Regions from separate parts of the Kineococcus terrestris genome, predicted to be linked through region 2. Evidence: predicted binding sites of a transcription regulator. Region 2 holds the regulator's gene; the other holds the start of a gene.
The links. The regulator HspR, encoded in region 2, represses chaperone genes until heat shock. The targets are predictions, from matches to a motif close to ANTTGAGNCNGNCNGNCTCAANT.
Positions count from the first base shown of each region.

Region 1 (6,465 bases), on a different contig from region 2:
GGCGGCGCTGCTGGGCGCGAGCCCCGCGCACCTGGTGCGGGCGTTCGGCCACCACCACGGCCTGCCGCCGCACGCCTACCTGACGGCCCGGCGCGTGGACCTGGCCCGGCGGCTCCTGCTGGCCGGGACCCGGCCCGCCGAGGCCGCGGCGCGGGCGGGTTTCCACGACCAGTCGCACCTGACGCGGCACTTCCGGCGGGTGCTGGGGACCACGCCCGCGCGGTTCGCCGGGGCGGTGCGGCCGGAGGGGTGAACCCCCGCGAGGACGGGGCGGGCCGCCGGACCGGGTGGTCCGGCGGGCCCGCCCCGCGCGGGGTCAGCGCGCGGTGACGCCGCTCTCGGCCCGGCGCACGACGAGCCCGGAGGACCCGGCGCCCTGCCCGGGGGCGTCGAGGTCGACGGAGAAACCGCCGTCCTCCACGTCCACCTCGACGGTGTCGCCGTCGCGGACGTCGCCGGCGAGGATCGCGCGGGCCAGCCGGTCGCCGATCTCCCGCTGCACCAGCCGGCGCAGCGGCCGCGCCCCGTAGGCGGGGTCGTAGCCGGTGATGGCCAGCCAGTCCTTCGCCGCGTCGCTGACGTCCAGGCTCAGGCGGCGGTCGGCCAGACGCCCGGCCAGCCGCTGCACCTGCAGCTCGACGATGCGGCTGAGCTCCTGCGTCGACAGCGGGTCGAAGACCACGACGTCGTCGAGGCGGTTGAGGAACTCCGGCTTGAAGTTCGCCCGCACCGCGCTCATCACCGCGTCGCGCTTGGTGGCCTGCGACAGCTCCGGGTCGACGAGGAACTGCGAGCCCAGGTTCGAGGTGAGCACGAGGATGACGTTGCGGAAGTCCACCGTGCGGCCCTGCCCGTCGGTCAGGCGACCGTCGTCGAGGACCTGCAGGAGGATGTCGAACACCTCCGGGTGGGCCTTCTCCACCTCGTCCAGCAGCACCACCGAGTACGGCCGGCGGCGCACGGCCTCGGTCAGCTGGCCGCCCTCCTCGTAGCCGACGTACCCGGGCGGGGCGCCGACGAGGCGGGCCACCGCGTGCTTCTCCGAGTACTCGCTCATGTCGATGCGGACCATGGCGCGCTCGTCGTCGAAGAGGAAGTCCGCCAGCGCCTTGGCCAGTTCCGTCTTGCCGACGCCGGTCGGGCCGAGGAACAGGAAGGAACCCGTGGGGCGGTCGGGGTCGTCGACCCCGGCCCGGCTGCGGCGCACCGCGTCCGAGACCGCGCGCACGGCCTCGGCCTGGCCGATGAGCCGGGCGCCGAGGAACTCCTCCATGCGCAGCAGCTTCTCGGTCTCGCCCTCGAGGAGGCGGCCGGCGGGGATGCCGGTCCAGCCGGCGATGACCTCGGCGATGTCGTCGGGGCCCACCTCGTCGGCGACCATCGGCTTGTGCTCGGCGGCCTGGCTCTCGGCGGCCTGCGCCTGCTCCAGCTCGCGCTCCAGCGCGGGGATGCGCCCGTACAGGACCTCGCTGGCCCCGCCCAGGTCACCCTCGCGCTGCAGCCGCTCGGCCTGCGAGCGCAGCTCGTCGATGCGCTGCTTCAGCTCACCGACGCGGTTCAGCCCGGCCTTCTCCTGCTCCCAGCGGGCGGTCAGCGCGGTCAGCTGCTCCTGCCGGTCGGCCAGCTGACCGCGCAGCGCGTCCAGCCGCTCGCGCGAGGCGGCGTCGTCCTCCTTGGACAGCGCCAGCTCCTCCATCCGCAGCCGGTCCACGGCGCGGCGCAGCTCGTCGATCTCCACGGGCGAGGAGTCGATCTCCATGCGCAGCCGGGACGCGGCCTCGTCGACGAGGTCGATGGCCTTGTCGGGCAGCTGGCGGCCGGAGATGTAGCGGTCGGACAGCGTCGCGGCGGCCACGAGGGCGGCGTCGGAGATGGCGACCTTGTGGTGCGCCTCGTACCGCTCGCGCAGGCCGCGCAGGATGCCGATGGTGTCGGGCACGCTCGGCTCGCCGACGAACACCTGCTGGAAGCGGCGCTCCAGCGCGGGGTCCTTCTCGATCCGCTCGCGGTACTCGTCGAGGGTGGTGGCGCCCACGAGGCGCAGCTGCCCGCGGGCGAGCATCGGCTTGAGCATGTTGCCCGCGTCCATCGAGCCCTCGGCGGCGCCGGCGCCCACGACGGTGTGCAGCTCGTCGATGAACGTGACGACCTGCCCCTCGCTGCGCCGGATCTCCTCCAGGACGGCCTTCAGGCGCTCCTCGAACTCCCCGCGGTACTTCGCGCCGGCGACCATGCTGGCCAGGTCCAGGGCGATGAGGCGCTTGCCGCGCAGCGACTCCGGCACGTCCCCGGCGACGATGCGCTGGGCCAGGCCCTCCACGACGGCGGTCTTGCCGACGCCGGGCTCGCCGATGAGGACGGGGTTGTTCTTGGTGCGCCGCGACAGCACCTGCACGACGCGGCGGATCTCGGCGTCGCGGCCGATGACCGGGTCGAGCTTGCCCTCGCGCGCCTGCGCGGTGAGGTCGACGCCGTACTTCTCCAGCGCCTGGTAGGTGCCCTCGGGGTCGGGGGTGGTGACCTTCGCGCCGCCGCGCACGTCCGGCAGCGCGTCGAGGAGGGCGTCGCGGGTGGCGCCGACGGCGCGCAGCGCCTCCCCGGCCGCCGACTGCCCGGCGGCGGCGCCGAGCAGCAGGTGCTCGGTGGAGACGTAGGCGTCGTCGAGGGCGCGCGCCTCGTCGCCGGCGGCCTGCATGAGCTGCACGGCGGGGCGCGACAGCTGCGGCTGGGCCACGGCGCTGCCGGAGGCGCTGGGCAGCGAGGCCAGCGCGCCGTCGACGCGGCGCACGAGCGTCGCGCGGTCGGCGCCGACGGCGGTGAGCAGGTGGCCGGCGACGCCGTTCTCCTGCGCGACGAGCGCGGCGAGCACGTGCAGCGGCTCGACCTGCGGGTGACCGGCCGTGGTGGCGCGGCCGACGGCGTCGGCCAGGGCCTCCTGCGCGCGGGTCGTGAGCTTGAGGTCCACGGGCTACCTCCTGGCGAGTGCGTGTGCGGGGTCGCTGGGCACAACACTGCCAGAGTTGAGCTTGTTCCGCTCAACTCACAGGACCGGAAGTCCCGCCCCCGCGGTGATCATGGACGGTCGAGCGCTCACCCATCCATGATCACGAGGGGTGGGCGGACCTCACCGCCTCCTCCCCCGTGATCTTGCCGGGATTCCCAGCAAGATCACGGAGGGGTGGGGCGGATCCACGGGAGGGGGTGGCGGGAGAGCGGGACCGGGGTCAGGGGGCGGTGGGGACGTCGCCGCACTTGGCGGGGTCGGCGTACTGCTCGGCGTCCAGGACCACGGCGTCCGAGACCACGGCCGCACCGCCCGCGACGACGACGTAGCAGGGCTGCAGCCGCACGAGCTCCGCCCGCGTCACCTCCGGCAGCCGGTCGCGCTCGGTCAGCAGCAGCGGCCCGGCGAGCATCGTCGAGGGGCCCAGCGACAGGGCGTCAGCGCTGGAGGTGCCCGAGGCCAGGTAGACGATCGCGGTCGTCTCGGCGTCCCAGAACGTCGAGGACACGTCGGCCGCGGTCTCGTAGCGGTCCCGGCCGGACAGGCGCACGGCACCGGCGCCCACGTCGGTCGCGGCGGTGGTGGCCTCCGGGCCCGCCCCCGCGGGGGTGGCGCCGCTCGCCCGCAGGGCCTGCACGGCGGCCGAGGAGCGGGCCGCGTCGCTCTTGCCGGTGCCGACGGCGACGGCGCTGCCGGCGGTGGCGAGCCCCGCGGTCACGGCGACGGCGGCGGACACGGCGAGGATCTTCTTGCGCTGCACGGTGACTCCCGTCTCGAGGAACCCGCCGCCGGGGGCGGCGGGCCGTGCGACGAGCGTGCGCGCTGCGTGAGCTCGATGCCCCGGGCACCCGTCCGCGGGAGGGCCGGGCGGGTGACGCCGTCACCCGGGCGCCACCGGGCGTCACCCGGACGTCCCAGCGCTGGCAGAGTGGGCGCCGTGTCCGCGCGGGAGCTGGTCGTCCTCGGCACCGCCAGCCAGGCCCCCACCCGCACGCGCAACCACAACGGCTACCTGCTGCGCTGGGACGGCACCTCCGTCCTCTTCGAGGCCGGCGAGGGCACCCAGCGCCAGATGGTCCTGGCCGGTGTCGCCTCCCCCCGCGTGGAGCGCGTCTGCGTCAGCCACCGGCACGGCGACCACTGCCTCGGTGTGCCCGGCGTGCTGGCCCGGATGGCCCTGGACGCCCCCGGCCGCACCGTCACCGTCCACGGACCCCGCGACGCCGAGGCCCACCTGCGGGCGCTGGCGGCCGTCGCCGACGCCGACGTCCACGCCCTCGTCGAGGCCGTCGACGCCACCCACGACGACGACGTCCCCGTCGCCGAGGTCGCCGGCGCGCGCCTGAGCGCCCGGCTGCTCGACCACCGCGTCCCCGCCGTCGGCTACCGCCTCGCCGAACCCGACGGGCGCCGCTTCGTCCCCGGCGCGCTGGCCGCCGCCGGCGTCGCGGGCCCCGACGTCGGGCGCCTGCAGCGCGAGGGCGTCCTGCGCGGCGTGCGGCTCGCCGACGTCACCGAGCCGCGCCCCGGGCAGGTGTTCGCCATCGCGATGGACACCCGCGACCACCCGGCCCTCGACGCCGTCCTGCGCGGCGCCGACCTCGCCGTCGTCGAGTCCACGTTCCTGGACCGCGACCGCGACCTCGCCGAGCGCTACGCCCACCTGACCGCCCGCCAGGCCGCGACCGCCGCCGCGCGCGCCGGGGTGCGCCGCCTCGTCCTGACCCACTTCTCCCAGCGCTACACCGACCCCGGTGAGTTCGCCGCCGAGGCCCGCGCGGCCCTCGCCGACGCCGGCGCGGACGTCGAGGTGCACGTGGCCGCCGACCTCGACGTCGTGCCCGTCCCCGCGCGCCGCTGACCCGGCGGGCGCGTGAGACGGCTCACACGCCCCTCAAGGCGGGCCCGTGCACCGCCGACGACACCGTGGACGCTCCTCCGCGGGTCCGGCCCCGGGCGCCGGGGACGACCGACCGGCACCGCCGCCGTGCTCCCCACACCCGGAGGAACCCGATGTTCGCCAAGCGCCGCGACCCCGCCCCGCAGACCCTCAAGCAGCTCGCCGAGCAGCAGGCCGACGTCGAGGCCGTCACCGCCGTCGTCGTCGCCCTGGCCGCCGCCACGACCGTCGACCAGGCCGTCGGCACCGCCCTGGACGTCGTGCGCGACCGCTTCGACTGGGCGTACGGCTCCTACTGGCGCCTGGACCCCGCCGCCCGCGTCCTGCGCTTCGCCGTCGAGCGCGGCGACGCCGGCGAGGAGTTCCGCCGGGTGACGCTGGACGCCAGCTTCGCCGAGGGCGTCGGGCTGTCCGGGCGCGCCTGGCGCCAGCGCGACCTCGTCTTCGTCCCCGACCTCGGCGAGCTCGCCGACTGCGTGCGCGCCCCCGCCGCCGTGCGCGCCGGCGTGCGCAGCGGCATCTGCTTCCCCGTCGTGGAGGACGGGCAGGTCGTCGGGACGATGGACTTCTTCACCACCGAGCGCATCGAGCCCTCCCCCGGCCGCCTGGCCGTGCTGCGCACCGTCGGCGTCCTCGTCTCCGAGGCCATCACCCGCGTCGCCGAGTCCGTGCGGCGCGAGAAGTCCGCGCAGGACACCGAGGCCGTCTCCACCGTCATCCGCGAGCTGGTCACCGCCCGCGACGAGCAGCAGGCCCTGACGACCGCGCTGGAGACCATCCGCCGCGACTTCGACTGGCAGTACGGCTCGTTCTGGCGCCTGGACGAGGACGCGCAGGTCCTGCGGTTCGCGCAGGAGTCCGGCGACGCCGGCGAGGAGTTCCGCCGCGTCACCCGCAGCGCCTCCTTCGCCAAGGGCGTCGGGCTGTCCGGGCGCACCTGGGCCCGCCAGGACCTCGTCTTCGTGGAGGACCTCGGTGAGCTCACCGACTGCGTGCGCCGCCCCGCCGCCCAGGCCGCGGGCGTGAAGTCCGGCGTGTGCCTGCCCATCACCGTCGGCGGGAAGTTCATCGGCACGATGGACTTCTTCGCCACCCGCACGCTGATCATGCACCCGAGCCGGCAGAGCGCCCTGCGCAACACCGCCTTCCTCGTCGGCCAGGCGCTGGAGCGCTTCGCCTCCGAGGCGCGGCTGCGCGAGGCCGGCGGGCAGCTGCTGGCCTCCATCGACGAGGTCGACGCCAACGTCGCCTCCGCCTCCGCCGTCGCCGCGCGCGGCGAGCAGCTCGCCGACGAGGCCAACGCGCAGGTCGCCGCCCTCGGCGAGGCCAGCCAGCAGATCGACCAGGTCGTGCGGGCCATCCAGTCGATCGCCGCGCAGACCAACCTGCTCGCCCTCAACGCGACCATCGAGGCCGCGCGCGCCGGGGACGCCGGCCGCGGGTTCGCCGTCGTGGCCGGGGAGGTCAAGGAGCTGTCGACCGAGACGGCCCGCGCCACGGCCGACGTCAGCGCGACCGTGGCGGCGATCCAGGCGCGCGTCCAGGAGGTCGTGGCCTCCCT
Region 1 covers NZ_JBEUEI010000016.1:42,637-49,101, forward strand. The annotation lists gene AB8M62_RS11505 (AraC family transcriptional regulator) at 1-253, shown strand, start outside; gene clpB (ATP-dependent chaperone ClpB) at 317-2,965, opposite strand; gene AB8M62_RS11515 (cell wall-binding repeat-containing protein) at 3,225-3,764, opposite strand; gene AB8M62_RS11520 (ribonuclease Z) at 3,942-4,865, shown strand; gene AB8M62_RS11525 (GAF domain-containing protein) at 5,018-6,465, shown strand, end outside.
Region 1: a site for HspR is predicted at 3,019-3,041, ahead of clpB (ATP-dependent chaperone ClpB). Genes of this name have one in related genera too.

Region 2 (9,547 bases):
GGCAACCGCTCGCGGGACCAGTGGAGCACCGCGCGCCCCTCGGCGGGGGGTGTTCGCGCGGATCGACCCCCTCGGCGCAGCACCTCCACGCACCGGTCACGTCTCCCGCCCGGCTGTCAGCACGTCAGGACGTGCCAATGTCAGGACGTGAATGGGTCAGGACGTGAACGGGTCAGGCGGTGAAGGTCCAGTGCCAGGACTCGCGGGGCACGTTCTCGGTGAACCCGAAGCGCGCGGCGTTGGCGCGCATCCACGTCAGGGCGCGCCCGTCGAGGTCGAGGTCGAGGCTCAGGCCCCAGCCGTGCTCGCTGGTGCCGGGCCGGGCGGCCAGGCCGCCCTGGGAGTACAGGCCCTTGCGGCGCGCGAGGTCCACCTGCTGGTCGTAGGAGCGGTAGGAGTCGGTGACGCCGAACGTCACGCCGTCGCGGGCGGCGGCGGCCTCCAGGCGCCCGAACGCCTCCGCGGCGGGCGACCACATCGCGTGCTTCCCGCGGCCGATCGTCTGCAGGGCGCTCGCCGGGACGCGGCCGTTGCCGTGCGCGGCCAGCTCCAGCGGGACGCCGTCGGCGCGGCGCAGGTGGGTGGTGCTGCCCGTGCCGGTCGTCGCGCCGGAGGTCGCGCTCCCGGCCACGGCGCCGGCCAGGGTGGCGGCGAAGGTCCCACCGGTCGCGCCGGTGGGGCCCGTGGTCGCGGACGTGGCGGTCGTGGCGGTCGGGACGGCGACCCGGACGACGGGTGCCGGGCTGAGCGAGGCGATGCGCGCCTGGATGTCCGCGATGCGCGACGTCACGCTGCCGATGCCCTCCACGCGCCCTCCTCCGCTGCCGTCACCCGACCGGCCCACCCGGTCGCCCCTCCTCATCGACACCCCGCGCGCCCGCCTGAACCCCGCCCCTCCCCGCGACCCGCCCGTCCCCGCGACCCGCCTCGCCACCACCCCTCTCCCTCACCCCCGCACCCTCCCCTCCGCGATCTCGCAGGGTTTCCCAGCAAGATCACGGTGATCACGGACGGGTGGGGGTTCAACCGTCCATGATCACGTCGGGGGGAGGGGTTGGCGGGCGGGAGGCGTCCCGGAGGCGGCGCGGACGACAGCGCGCGGGGGTGCCGCCGGGAGGGGGTGCGGGACTAGCGTCGGAGGGTGCCGGGGAAGCTGTCACCGCGGCTGGCCGCGGTCGTGGACGCGCTGCCGCTCGTCCCGGGCGCGCGGGTGCTGGAGATCGGGTGCGGCCCGGGGGCCGCGGCCCGCGAGATCGCGCGGCGGCTGGAGGGCGGGCACGTCGTCGCGCTCGACCGCTCCCCGGCCGCGGTGGCGCTGGCCCGCGCGGGCGGCGCCGCGGAGATCGCCGCGGGGCGGCTGTCGGTGCGCCTCGGCGAGGCGGAGACGTTCGCGCTCGAGCCGGGCGAGGCGCCGTTCGACCTGGTGCTCGCCGTGCGCGTCGGCGCGCTCGACGGCCGGCACCCCGAGGCCGGCCGCCGGGTGCTGGCGAACCTGCGCGGGCTGCTGGCGCCGGGCGCCCGCGTCCTCGTCGACGGCGGCGACCCGCTGCGCGAGCTGACCGTCCCCTGACCGGTCGTCAGGCGCGGCGGTCGGGCCGCCAGACGACCAGCGCGGTCGAGCGCGCCGGCGAGGGCGGCCGCTTGCCGACGGGGGTGGCGACGATGTCGCCGGCCATGCCCGCGGCGAAGATGCGGCGGGCCTGCTGGCGCACGAGGTCGATCTCGGCCTCCAGCTCCTCCACGCGCCGGCCCAGCGCGGTCACCTGGTTCTCCAGGTCGAGGATGCGCTTGATGCCGGCGAGGTTGACGCCGTCCTCCTGCGACAGGCGCTGCACCTCGCGCAGCTGGGCGATGTCGCGCGCGGAGTAGCGCCGCCCCCGCCCGGGCGCGCGCCGCGGCGAGACCAGGCCCAGGCGGTCGTACTGGCGCAGCGTCTGCGGGTGCATGCCCGCGAGCTCCGCGGCCACCGAGATGACGAACACCGCCGCGTCGTCGTCGTACACCGGACTCCCCCTCCCACCTCGTCACGTGCTGCGCCGCGGTCCCGCCGGGCTCGCCCGGCGGGACCGCGGCAGGGGTTCAGCGGCGCACCCGCTCGGCCAGCCCGGCGCGCGGGTCCTCGCCCGCGGTCGCCTTCGCGAACGCCTCGACGGCCTCGCGCGCGGCGCCGTCCACGCGCTGCGGGACGACGACCTCCACGGTGACCAGCAGGTCGCCCGCCGGGTCGTCGCTGCGCGCGCCCTGCACGCCGCGCCCCTTCAGGCGCAGCGACCGGCCCGACGGGGTGCCCGCCGGGACCTTCACCCGCACGCCGTCCCCGTCGAGCGTGGGCACGTCCACAGTCGCGCCGAGGACGGCCTCGTCGAAGGAGACCGGCAGCGTCATCCGCAGGTCGTCGCCGTCGCGGCGGAACACCGGGTGCGGCTCGACGTGCACGGTGACCAGCAGGTCGCCCGCGGGCGTCCCGCCGGGACCGGGCAGGCCCTTGCCGCGCAGGCGGACCTTCTGCCCGTCGCGGACCCCGCGGGGCAGGCGCGCGTTGACGGTGCGCACCGGCCCGCCGCGCGGGTCTGGCACCCGCAGCGACACGGTCGCCCCGGTGAGGGCGTCGCGGAAGGACACCCGCGCCGAGGCGTCGAGGTCCTGACCGCGCGCCGCGGTGGTCGGGCCGCCGAAGCCGGGACCCGGTCCGCCGAAACCGGTGCCGCCGGCCTGGCCGAACAGCCCGCCGAGCAGGTCCTCGAAACCGGCGCCGCCCGCGCCGCCCGCGCCGGGCGTGCCGAACCGGACGCCGCCGGGACCGCGGGCCCCGGCGCCGGCCTGCCCGAACAGCCCGCCGAGCAGGTCCTCGAAACCGGCACCGCCCGGGCCGCCCGCCCCCGGCGAGGAGAACCGGGCGCCGCCGCCGACCATCGCGCGGATGCCGTCGTACTGGCGGCGCTGCTCGGGGTCGGACAGGACCGCGTAGGCCTCGCCGACCTCCTTGAAGCGCTGCTCGGCGCTGGCGTCGCCGGGGTTGGCGTCGGGGTGCAGGGTCCGCGCCTTCTTGCGGTACGCCTTCTTGATCTCGGCGGCGTCGGCGTCGTGGGAGACGCCCAGCACGGCGTAGAAGTCCTTCTCCGCCCACTCCTGCATGCTCACGCGGAACCCTCCTCCCCCGTCCTCGCCGGAACGGTGCCCCGGATCACTGCGGGTCGGCCACCGCGACGCGGGCCGGCCGCAGCACCTTCTCGCCGATCCTGTAACCGGGCTGGAGCACCTGCACGCACGTGGCCACCTCGTACTCGTCGGAGTGGCTGTGCATCAGCGCCTCGTGGACCATCGGGTCGAACGGCTCGCCGTTCTCCCCGTAGCGGGCCAGGCCGAACCGCCCGAGGGTCGCCTCGAGCTTGTCGGCGATGGCCGCGAACGGTCCGGTGAGGTCGCCGTGCTGGCGCGCCAGGTGCACGTCGTCCAGCACCGGCAGCAGCGCCTCCGCGATGCCCGCCACCGCGGCGTCCTTGGCGACGTCGCGGTCGCGGTCCACGCGCTTGCGGTAGTTCGCGTACTCGGCGTTCAGCCGCTGCAGCTGCTCCAGCCGGTCGCTCGCGAGCGCCTGCGCCTCGGCCAGCTCCGCGGAACCGCCCGCCGCGGGCGCCCCGGTGGTGACCCCGGCGTCCGGGCCGGCCGGGGCGTCCTGCCCCGGCTGGTCCGGCTGCGCGTCGGGCTCGGTCCGCACCTGCCCGGTCTCGGGGTCGATGCGGCGGCGGTCGCGGACGACGGTGGGCTCGGGGTGCTCCTCCGCCATCACTTGTCCTTCTCGTCGTCGACGACCTCGGCGTCCACGACATCGTCGTCGGCGGGCTTGGAGAAGTCCGGCCCACCGGTCGCCGAACCGGCGTCACCGGTCGCGCCGGCGCCCGCCGCGCCCTCGGACTGCGCCGCGTACATGGCCGAGCCGAGCTTCTGGCTGGCCTGCGCGACGGCCTCCGTCTTGGCCTTGATGTCGGCCGCGTCGGTGCCGTTCAGCGCGCTCTTGAGCTCCGCGACGGCCTTCTCGGTCTCCTCGCGGCCCTCGGCGGGCAGCTTGTCCGCGTTGTCGGCGAGGAACTTCTCCGTCTGGTAGACGAGGCTCTCGGCCTGGTTGCGGGCCTCGGCCTCCTCGCGGCGCTGCTTGTCCTCGTTCGCGTGGGTCTCGGCGTCCTTGACCATCCGCTCGATGTCCTCCTTCGACAGCGCGCTGCCGCCGGAGATGGTCATCGACTGCTCCTTGCCGGTGCCGCGGTCCTTGGCGGACACGTGCACGATGCCGTTGGCGTCGATGTCGAAGGTGACCTCGACCTGCGGCACGCCGCGCGGCGCGGGCGCGATGCCGGTCAGCTCGAACGTGCCCAGCGGCTTGTTGTCGCGGGCCAGCTCGCGCTCGCCCTGGAACACCTGGATGAGCACGGACGGCTGGTTGTCGTCGGCGGTGGTGAACACCTCCGAGCGCTTGGTCGGGATCGCCGTGTTGCGCTCGATGAGCTTGGTCATGATCCCGCCCTTGGTCTCGATGCCCAGGGACAGCGGGGTGACGTCGATGAGCAGGACGTCCTTGCGCTCGCCCTTGAGGACACCGGCCTGCAGGGCGGCGCCGACGGCGACGACCTCGTCCGGGTTCACGCCCTTGTTGGGCTCGCGGCCGCCGGTGAGCTCCTTGACGACGTTCGTCACCGCCGGCATGCGGGTGGAACCGCCCACGAGCACGACGTGGTCGATGTCGGAGAGCTTGACGTCGGCGTCCTTGATGACCGAGTGGAACGGCGCCTTCGTGCGGTCGATGAGGTCCTGCGTCATCTGCTCGAACTGCGCGCGGGTCAGCTGCTCGTCCAGGTGGACGGGGCCGTTCTCCGTCATCGACAGGTACTGCAGCGAGATGTTGGTGCTGGTGGAGCTGGACAGCTCCTTCTTGGCCTGCTCGGCGGACTCGCGCAGGCGCTGCATGGCGATCTTGTCCTTGGACAGGTCGATGCCGTAGCTGCCCTGGACCTTCTTCAGCAGGTGGTCCACGACGCGCTGGTCCCAGTCGTCGCCGCCGAGGTGGTTGTCGCCGGAGGTGGCGCGCACCTGGATGGTGGAGAAGCCGTCCTCGTCCTTGCCGACCTCCAGGAGGGACACGTCGAACGTGCCGCCGCCGAGGTCGAAGACGAGGATGAGCTCGTCCTCCTTGCCCTTGTCCAGGCCGTAGGCGAGCGCGGCCGCGGTGGGCTCGTTGATGATGCGCAGGACGTTCATGCCGGCGATCTCGCCGGCCTCCTTGGTGGCCTGGCGCTGGGCGTCGGAGAAGTACGCCGGGACGGTGATGACGGCGTCGGTGACGGCCTCGCCCAGGTAGCTCTCCGCGTCGCGCTTGAGCTTCTGCAGGACGCGGGCGCTGATCTCCTGCGGCGTGTACTTCTTGTCGTCGATCGCGACGTTCCAGTCGGTGCCCACGTGCCGCTTGACGGAGCGGATGGTCCGCTCGACGTTCGTCACGGCCTGGCGCTTGGCGATCTCGCCGACCAGGACCTCGCCGTTCTTGGCGAAGGCGACGACCGAGGGGGTCGTCCGCCCGCCCTCGGCGTTCGCGATGACCGTGGGCTCGCCGCCCTCGAGGACCGCGACCACGGAGTTGGTGGTGCCGAGGTCGATGCCGACCGCACGTGCCATGGGAGATGTCCCTCCTGAGGTGTTGCTGGCTGTTGCCGAGCTGTTGAGCGCTTCCCGCTCAAGTCTGCCGGGCCCGGCCGAGCTGTCAAGCCGGGCACCACCAACCTTGAGCCCACCCTGCTCAACCACCGGCCCGCCCCCCGTGTTCCCGGCCGCGGCACCACCCGTCCGGCCGCCGCCGGGCGGGTGGGGAACCGGTGCCGCGCACGGGCGTTCACCCGAGGTGACCTCCCGACCCGCGCGGCGGGTGCCGCTGCTGTTCACCGAGGAGTCCCGCGCCGGGGACACCCACGTCAACCTCTCCGCCGTGCGCCACGACGGCGAGCACCTGTGGGTGGCCGGCGACGAGACCGCCACCGTCGAGCGGCTGACCGCCCGCGTCGAGGACGGCGCCGTCGTGCGCTACGACCGCCAGGTCACCGTCCGGCTCGGCGAGCTCGTCGACCTGCCCGCCGGCCCGGACGAGGAGGCCGACGTGGAGGGCATCGCCCGCGCCGGCGACCACCTGTGGGCGATCGGCTCGCACAGCCTCAAGCGCAAGCGGGTGCGCGCGCACGACGACGACCGGAAGGCCCGCCGCCGCCTGGCCCGGGTCGTGCGCGAGGAGAACCGCTTCGTCCTCGTGCGGCTGCCCGTCGACCCCGCCACGGGCCTGCCCGCGCGCGAGGTCCGCCGCGGCGAGCGGACCCTGACCGCCGCCGTCCTCGCCGGCGACGACGCCCTCACCGCGGTGCTCGCCGACGACGACCTGCTCGGACCCTTCCTCGGCATCCCCTCCAAGGACAACGGCGTCGACGTCGAGGGCGTCGCCGTGCACGAGACGCACGGCGAGCTGCGCCTGTACGTCGGCTTCCGCGGGCCCGTCCTGCGCGGCTGGGCCGTGCTGGTGGAGGTGCGCCCGCGCACCCACCCGCACGACCCGCACCGCCTGCGGCTCGGCCGCCTCGAGGACGGCGCCCGCTACCGCCTGCACCTGCTGGACCTCGGCGGCCTCGGGATCCGCGACCTGTGCCCCGACGGCGACGACCTGCTCGTGCTCGCCGGCCCGTCGATGAGCCTGTCCGGTCCCGTGCGCGTGCACCGCTGGACCGGCGCCGCCCGCACCGACGCGGCCGACGTCGTGCGCGCCGGCGAGCTGCCCGTGGAGCTGGAGCTGCCGCACGGCGACGGCGTCGACCACCCCGAGGGCATCGCCCTCGCGCCGGCCGACGGGCCCGGCGGGCGGCGGCAGCTGCTGGTCGTCCTGGACTCCCCCGCGCCCGGCCGGCACGTGCCCGGCGGGATGCTCGCCGACGTCCACGACCTGCCCGGGCGCTGACGCCGCCGGACCACCGGCTGCAACGCGCGGTGCCCGCGCGGCGTCGCAGGGGTGTGCGACGGACCACCAGCCCCTCCCCCACCACGGCCCGCCGCGGGAGCGTCCTCGCGGGCGCGCTGCTGGGCGCCCTGGCGCTCGCGGCGTGCGGCGCCGACGCCGGGGCCGGCGACGACCCGGCCACCGCGACCGCCCCGCCGCCCGCGATCACCGACGGCCCCGCGACCCCGTCGCCGCCCGGGGCGGGCCCGGCCCTGCCCGTCCCCGCCGACGAGGGCGTCACCCGGCTGCTCGACGCGCTGGCCGCGCAGGACAGCGCCGCGGCCTGGGCCGAGCTCGCCGAGCCCGCGCGCACCGCCTGGGGCGGCGAGGACGCCTTCGCCCAGCAGGCCAGCGCCTACGCCGAGGGGCTGGCGGCCTTCGCCGACGCCGGGCGCACCTGGTTCCCGCTGGGCGAGGACCGCGGGGTCCTGCTGCTGCGCGGGCAGGTCGAGCGCGAGGGGACGAGCGAGCAGGACGTCTTCCCGCTCGTCCTGGTCGGCGTGGGCGGGGACGGTGCCGGCGCGGTGCTGCTGCCGCCGGGGTGGCCGGCGGGCGTGGAGCTGGAGGAGCCGGCCGGCCTGGTGGCGTTCGCGCCGGCCGCGTCGACGGTCACCGTCCTCGTCGACGGTGCCGTCGTCACCGCGCAGGAGGAGCCGGCCGACGGGGACCGCACCCGCGTCAGCGCCCCCGTGCCCGCCGGCGCGCAGGTGGTCGTGGTCGCCGCCGAGCCGGCCACGGGCCCGCCCGTGGCCGCGGCGGCGCTGCTGCGCTGACCCCGCCCGGTCCGCGGCCCCTCAGCCCAGCAGGCGGACCAGGCCCGGCACGGCCGCGGACAGCACGCCGACGACGGCGAGGGCCGTGTCCGCCCGCTCCCACGGGGCGGGCAGCGCCCACGTGCGCCGGGACGCGTGCGCGAAGCCCCGCGCGTCCATCGCCGTCGCCGTCCGCCCGGCACCGCGGACGGCCTCGACGAGCAGCCCGAACGCCGTGGACCCCGCCCAGCGCAGCGCCGCCACCGGGTTCGGCGGCCCGCCGCCCAGACCCAGCCCGCGGGCGCGCCGGGCGCGGGCCACCTCCTCCCACAGCTCCCGCAGAGCCCACAGCTGGCCGAGGGCCGCCACGGAGGCGACGACCGCGCGCGCCGGCCAGCGCAGCCGCTGCGCCAGGTGGTCGCCGACCTCGGCCGGTTCCAGCCAGGCGGCCAGGACGACGCCGGGCAGGACGAGGACGGTGACCCGCAGGCTCGCCGCGACCGCGGTGCCCAGCGGGTCGGCGGCGTCGGTGAGCAGCCACGTCGACCAGCCCACGCCGACGGCGGCCACGACGAGCGGCAGCAGCCGCAGCGGCAGGCCCCGCCAGCGGTGCACGGCGGCGGGCAGCCACAGCAGCTGCACGGCGAGGGCGGCCAGGCCGACCCGCCAGCCGTCCACGAGCAGCGCGCCGGGCACGGCGACCAGCGAGGCCAGCAGCAGCGACAGCGGGCCGCAGCGGCGCACCGGCGCCCCCGGCCCGGCGGCCCGGCGCTGCGCCGCGGTCGGCGGCACGACGACGGCGCCCACCGGGCTCTCCGGGCTCACCGCGCTCACCGGGCCACCACCGGCGCGGCGGGGCCGACGTGGACGCGACCGCCCGCCAGCTGCGCCAGCCGCTCGTCGTGGGTGGCCACGCCGACGGCCGCGCCGGCCGCCGCGGCCGCCGTGAGCAGCCCGGCGACGGCGGCCCACGTGCCGCGGTCCTGCCCGACGGTCGGCTCGTCGGCCAGCAGCGCGGACGGCCCGGCGGCCAGGGCCGAGGCGAGCGCCAGCCGGCGCTGCTCCCCGCCGGACAGGCGGTGCGGGTCGACGTCGGCGCGCGCGGACAGCCCGAGCAGCTCCAGCAGGGCGTCGGCGCGGTCGGTGCCGCGGCCGACGGCGCGGGCGGTGGCGCGGGCCTCCTCGGCGACGGTGTGCCGCACGAAGCCCACGGGCGGGTGCTGGGGCACCCGCCCGACGCGGCGGGCGAGGTCCCGCGAGGACCAGCGGTGCGGTTCGCGGCGGCCGCGCGCGGCGAGCGCCGCGGTGCTGCGCACGGTGCCGGCGGTGGGGCGCACGAGGCCCGCCAGGACGCTCACCAGGGTGGACTTGCCCGCCCCGCTGGGCCCGGTGACGGCCGTGAGGGCCGCGGGCGGCAGGTCGGCGTCGAGGTCGCGCAGCACGGTGGCCGTCGTCGTCCCGGTGGGCCCGCGGCGGCGGCGGTCCACGCGCAGGCCGCGGCAGCTCAGGGCCGGGTCGTCGCCGGGCAGGGCGCCCAGCGCCGGGACGACGAGGTCGGCGGGGACGGCCAGGGGCTCCGGGACGCCTGCGCCGGGCACCCACAGCCCGCTGCCGGCGAGGGCGGGCAGCACCCGCGCGGGCGGCCCGTCGGCGGCGACGCGCCCGTCGGCGCCGAGGGCGACGACCCGGTCGACGTGAGCGGCCCAGGCGCCGAGGTCGTGGTCGACGACGACGAGGGTGCGCCCGCCCGCGGCCTCGAGCAGGGCGTCGC
Region 2 covers NZ_JBEUEI010000040.1:18,627-28,173, forward strand. The annotation lists gene AB8M62_RS17930 (M15 family metallopeptidase) at 173-808, opposite strand; gene AB8M62_RS17935 (SAM-dependent methyltransferase) at 1,142-1,570, shown strand; gene AB8M62_RS17940 (heat shock protein transcriptional repressor HspR) at 1,578-1,946, opposite strand; gene AB8M62_RS17945 (DnaJ C-terminal domain-containing protein) at 2,080-3,141, opposite strand; gene grpE (nucleotide exchange factor GrpE) at 3,185-3,787, opposite strand; gene dnaK (molecular chaperone DnaK) at 3,787-5,667, opposite strand; gene AB8M62_RS17960 (DUF3616 domain-containing protein) at 5,891-6,985, shown strand; gene AB8M62_RS17965 (hypothetical protein) at 7,039-7,797, shown strand; gene AB8M62_RS17970 (CbiQ family ECF transporter T component) at 7,819-8,610, opposite strand; gene AB8M62_RS17975 (ATP-binding cassette domain-containing protein) at 8,607-9,547, opposite strand, start outside.